Linked DNA regions of Geobacillus stearothermophilus ATCC 12980. The protein of the gene in region 1 interacts with the protein of each later gene in a pairwise test. Links are inferred from orthologs where the notes say so. Each region holds a gene or a part of one and is shown in the gene's direction. Other genes may lie near its edges.

The links.
Region 2: the proteins of zapA (region 1) and ftsZ interact in binary tests that used the Bacillus subtilis proteins (3 or more experiments, as listed by UniProt). The link is inferred for Geobacillus stearothermophilus ATCC 12980 from one-to-one orthologs.

What each region holds. Positions count from the first base shown.
Region 1 is NZ_CP128494.1:2,127,626-2,130,365, reverse strand. Bases 26-2,704 are described here. They hold zapA (cell division protein ZapA), read left to right. Parts: upstream 26-1,066; coding sequence 1,067-1,342; downstream 1,343-2,704. Other genes in these bases: polX (DNA polymerase/3'-5' exonuclease PolX), read left to right, coding at 1,914-2,704; QSJ10_RS11525 (CvpA family protein), read left to right, coding at 1,335-1,871; rnhC (ribonuclease HIII), read right to left, coding at 26-954. Also shown: more of rnhC, read right to left, coding at 22-25; more of polX, read left to right, coding at 2,705-2,740. UniProt on the Bacillus subtilis protein: Activator of cell division through the inhibition of FtsZ GTPase activity, therefore promoting FtsZ assembly into bundles of protofilaments necessary for the formation of the division Z ring.
Region 2 is NZ_CP128494.1:934,143-937,001, forward strand. The notes cover bases 1-2,798. They hold ftsZ (cell division protein FtsZ), read left to right. Parts: upstream 1-731; coding sequence 732-1,865; downstream 1,866-2,798. Other genes in these bases: ftsA (cell division protein FtsA), read left to right, coding at 1-704; spoIIGA (sigma-E processing peptidase SpoIIGA), read left to right, coding at 2,077-2,798. Outside these bases: more of spoIIGA, read left to right, coding at 2,799-2,859. UniProt on the Bacillus subtilis protein: Essential cell division protein that forms a contractile ring structure (Z ring) at the future cell division site. The regulation of the ring assembly controls the timing and the location of cell division.

The sequences.
Region 1 (2,740 bases):
TTGTTCATCAATCCCACTCCTTCACTTCCGGCGCTTGGCGATGGCAAGCGCCTTTTTCGTATTGGCGAAATGAAGCTTGGCGCACGTCTCGAGCATCTCTTCCCCCCGCGCGCGGATGATCCGGGCGGCGGCTTCGTCAACGATGGCGCCGGCACCTTTCGGGAGCAAAAGGCCGACGGCGCGGGATAATTGCTCCATCTCCTCTAAAAACACATAGCGGGCGATGATCGAGGCGGCGGCGACTGATACGTGGACACTTTCCGCCTTGGGAAGGCAGTGCACCCGCTCGCGGATAATGCGATCTTCATCGGAAAGGTAACGGAAATACGAATCCCGTTTTAAAAATTCGTCGATGATGATTGCTTCTGGTTCGGCGGGCGCGATGGCGTCAACGAGTTTCACGAGCGTCCGGTTGTGAAGGAGCGCCTTCATTTTCGTCTGCGGCATGCCGCTTCGCTGCCAGCGGTTGTATTGGGGGTTATCCAGCACGGTGACCGCATGCGGCACGGTTTCCATGATGGCTGGTGCGATCCGTTTGATCGCTTCATCGTTCAATTGTTTCGAATCTTTCACGCCAAGCGCCGCGATTTTGGCGATATGCGGCCGATCCACGTAGGCGGCGGCGACGACGATCGGGCCGAAATAATCGCCGGTGCCGACTTCATCGGAACCGATGGCGGAAAGAGACCCGAGTTGATGAGCTGCCAAAGCGGACGGCTGGTGGTCAGCTGTTTCGTTTGAGGCGCTCGCCCCTGATATCCATTTCGCTGCTTCTTGCTCCGCCGCTTTCCCTTGAAACAGCACTTTGCCTGAGCGGTAGGCGGTGATCACGACATCCGGGCGTTTGACGGCAAACAACGCTCCAGCCGGAAGCCGGTCGGACAAGGCGCCTTCATAGTGGGCGCGCAAGGCGTCAAGCAGCTGTTGGTCGGCTTGAATCACATAGTTTGACAACGTTCGATCGCTCCTTTAATCTTCTCTATCGTTGCTATGTGTCGCTTCTTTCCATTATACCAGCGTTCATGATATGATAAACAGTAGGATTTGGCGAAATGGGGGAGAAAGCTTGACAGAACAGCCAAAAACGCGAGTGAGCGTCCGCATCTATGGACAAGACTACACGATCGTCGGCGCGGAAAGCCCGGCCCACATCCGGCTCGTGGCGGCGTTCGTTGATGATAAAATGCATGAATTCAGCGAGAAAAATCCGCTTCTTGATGTGCCGAAGCTGGCCGTGTTGACAGCCGTCAACATCGCCAGTGAGTATCTCAAACTGAAAGAACAATATCAACGGCTGGCGGAACAGCTGAAACAGGAAAAGGACGGGAAACAGGATGATTGATGTCGTGCTGCTATTTGTCCTGTTGATGGGGGCGATGATCGGGCTGAAGCGCGGCTTTATCCTTCAATTCATTCATATGGCCGGGTTTCTCATCGCCTTTTTCGTCGCCTATCGCTATTATGAACGGTTTGTGCCGACATTGCGCCTTTGGATTCCGTATCCGACGTTCGGAGACCCGGAGACGATGAAGCTGCTGTTTCAGAGCACGCATTTGGACGATGCCTATTATCGGGCGATTTCCTTTGCGCTTTTGTTTTTTGCTGTGAAAATCGTCCTGCAAATCGGCTCGATGCTTGATTTCGTCGCCCAACTGCCGCTCTTGCGAAGCGTCAACCGCCTGGCGGGGGCGGCGCTCGGGTTTGCGGAAGTGTATTTGCTCGTCTTTTTGCTGTTGTATATCGGGGCGCTCGTGCCGATTGACAGCGTGCAGGAGCAGCTGCAGCGTTCGCTTATGGCGACCGTGATTGTGAAACATACGCCGGTGTTGTCGGACATGCTTAATCATTGGTGGATTCATGGCCGCGTCTGACCGGGCGTGGCCGCGGTTTTGCGGGAAAGGGAGGAAATGGGGATGAGCGTCCATAAAAAAGAAGTCATCCGCCTGCTTGAAACGATCGCACTGTATATGGAGATCAAAGGAGAAAATCCATTTAAGGTCAACGCCTTCCGCAAAGCGGCGAACGCCTTGGAAACGGATGAGCGGAGCCTCGCGGAAATCGGCGACTTCACCGCCATTCCCGGCATCGGCAAAAGCACGGCGGCGATCATCACCGAGTTTGTCGAAACCGGTTCATCATCGGTGCTCGAGGAATTAAAGCGCGATATTCCGGAAACGCTTCTTTCCTTGCTTAAGATCCCGGGGCTTGGCGGCAAAAAAATCGCCAAGCTGCATCAAGAGCTCGGTATTGTCGATATGGATGGATTGAAAGAAGCGTGTCTGGTGGGAAAAGTGCGGGAGCTTCCTGGTTTTGGCGCGAAAACGGAGGAAAAGTTGTTGGCGGCGATTGAGGAGGCGGGCAAACGCCCTGAGCGGCTGCCGCTCGCTCGGGTGCTCGCCGCCGCGGCGGATGTGGAACGCCAGCTTGCTTGTCTTGATGGCGTGATCCGCTTCTCGCGGGCCGGCAGTTTGCGTCGCGTAAACGAAACGGTGAAAGATTTGGATTATGTCATCGCCACCGACCGTCCGGCTGCGGTGCGCGACGGGCTTCTTCGTTTTGAGCGTGTCCGCGAGGTCATCGCTGCTGGGGAAACGAAAGTGTCGCTTCTGCTTCGCTATGACGACGATGTGGCCGTCGACTTCCGGCTGGTTAGCGGGGCGCAGTTTGCGACCGCGCTCCATCATTTCACCGGATCGAAGGAGCATAACGTGCGCATGCGCCAGCTCGCCAAAGAGCGCGG
Region 2 (2,859 bases), 1.2 Mb from region 1 along the record:
CGGCCGGTTTGCTGGCATTATCCGACGATGAGCGGCACTTGGGCGCCGCGCTCGTCGATCTGGGCGGCGGTTCGACAACGGTCGCTGTCTTTGAGCAAGGGGCGTTGCAAGCTGTCTCTTCACTGCCGGTCGGCGGGGAGCATATTACAAAAGATTTGGCCATCGGGCTGCGGACAACAACGGAGGATGCGGAAAAAATCAAATTGAAGCACGGGTATGCGTTTTACGACTACGCTTCGGACGAAGAAGTGTTCAGCGTGCCGGTCATAGGCAGCGATCAACACCAGCAGTTCAGCCAGCTTGAGATCGCCGATATTATTGAGGCGAGGATGGAGGAAATTTTGCAAATGGTTCAACATGAAGTGCGCCGGCTTGGCTTTCGCGACCTTCCGGGCGGCTATGTGCTGACCGGCGGCGTGGCGAATATGCCGGGAGTGTTGGAGTTGGCTCACGTCGTCCTAGGGACGAGCGTCCGTGTTGCCATGCCGGATTACATCGGCGTGCGCGACCCGCAATACACGATCGGCGTCGGCCTGCTCAAGTTCGCCTACCGGCAGGCGCAGCTGCAAGGGAAAACCGTCCCGGCGGCGGCCGCGGCGGAGCCGGCCGAGCGCCCGGCGCCAAAACAACCATCGAAACCGAAAAAGAAAGAAGACCATTTCGGGAAGAAGGTCAAGAAATTTTTCGGTTCTTTCTTTGAATAGAGATTGAAATTTTAGGAGGATTTGGCCATGTTGGAGTTTGAGACAACAGTCGATCAGTTGGCAACGATCAAGGTGATTGGGGTCGGGGGCGGCGGCAACAACGCCGTCAATCGGATGATTGAACACGGAGTGCAAGGCGTTGAATTTATTGCCGTCAATACCGATGCACAGGCGCTCAATTTGTCGAAGGCGCCGACGAAACTGCAAATCGGGGCGAAGCTGACACGCGGCTTGGGTGCGGGAGCGAACCCAGAAGTTGGAAAAAAAGCAGCTGAGGAGAGCAAAGAGCAAATTGAAGAAGCGCTTCGCGGCGCCGATATGGTGTTTGTCACCGCTGGCATGGGCGGCGGCACGGGAACTGGGGCGGCGCCCGTCATCGCCCAAATCGCCCGCGAATTAGGAGCGCTCACGGTCGGTGTCGTCACGCGCCCGTTTACGTTTGAAGGGCGGAAGCGGGCGACGCAGGCCGCAAGCGGCATCGCCGCCATGAAAGAGGCGGTCGATACGCTCATCGTCATTCCGAACGACCGGTTGCTTGAGATTGTTGACAAAAATACGCCGATGCTTGAGGCGTTCCGCGAAGCGGACAATGTGCTGCGCCAAGGGGTGCAAGGCATTTCCGATTTGATCGCTGTGCCGGGGTTGATCAACCTTGACTTCGCCGATGTGAAAACGATCATGTCCAACAAAGGCTCGGCGCTGATGGGCATCGGGATTGCCAGCGGCGAAAACCGAGCGGCGGAGGCAGCCAAAAAAGCCATTTCCAGCCCGCTGTTGGAGACGTCGATCGACGGGGCGCAAGGCGTGCTCATGAACATCACCGGCGGCATGAACTTAAGTTTGTACGAAGTGCAGGAGGCCGCCGACATCGTCGCTTCGGCGGCCGATCAAGAAGTGAATATGATTTTCGGCTCGGTCATCAACGAAGACTTAAAAGACGAAATTGTCGTCACTGTCATCGCGACCGGGTTTAACGAAAACGTTGCTTCGCAGCCGCGGCCGCCGCGCGCCGGCATCGGGACGGCGCCGAAAGTGACGCCGGCGCCGAAGCGGGAAAAGCGCGAAGAACCGGCGCAAGATTATGCGGCGCTCCGGTCCGGGCAGGCGGAAGACCCGCTCGATATTCCGGCGTTCTTGCGTAACCGCAACCGTCGCCGTTGAGGAGCTATCGGGCATGAACAAGCCGTGTTCATGCCTTCTTTTTTTGCCCTCGCCCCGCGCTTCAAAGGGCGGTTTTCCTCGTTCGCACGTTTCCCCTCGCTTTGACAAAACATTCTGTTTTTCACCACCACCAATTGACAGACTTTCCAACGGGATATGCTATATACTTGTTTCAGACAAAAGCCGATGGGGCGGGGGAGGGGCTTGCCGGTTGGTTGTGTATCTTGATGTCATTTGGCTTTTGAACGTCTGTTTTGATGCAATGCTTCTTTGGCTGACAGCGCTCATGCTTAAGCGCCCGATCGTCTGGTGGCGGCTGTTGGCCGGAGCGTTGATCGGGTCGCTGCTTGTGGTGCTGCTGTTCACCCCGTTGTCCGCCATCGCCCAGCACCCGCTTGCCAAAATGGCCGCCTCGATCTTGATTGTGCTCTCCGCTTTTGGCTTTAAGCGGCCGCGCTATATGATCGAGAACATGCTGGCGTTTTACTTTGCCACGTTCGCTGTCGGGGGCGGCATGCTGGCGGTTCATTATTTTTTCGCCGAGCAACTGTCCGTGCAGAACGGATTATTGATGATGCATCCCCCCGGGGCGGGCGACCCGGTAAGCTGGCTGTTTGTCCTCGTCGGGTTTCCGGTGTTGTGGCTTTTTTCCCGCCGCCGTGTGGAACAGATTCGCGAGAAAAAATTGCGCTTCGAACATATTGTAGATGTCATTGCTGTTTGGGAAGGCCGGCCCCTTGCCCTAAGAGGGCTCATCGACAGCGGCAACCAGCTGTTTGACCCAGTGTCCAAAACGCCGGTGATGATCGTGGACCGGGAAAAAGCGAAGGACGTGCTGCCCGAAGAGCTGATGGCCTATATGGCAGCCATGACGGTTGACGACCCGCCCGAACAGTGGGCCCATCGTCTTCGTCTCATTCCATACCGCGCAGTGGGCAGCGGCCCGCAAATGATGATGGCGGTAAAACTAGACCGCATCGCGCTGTCATACGAA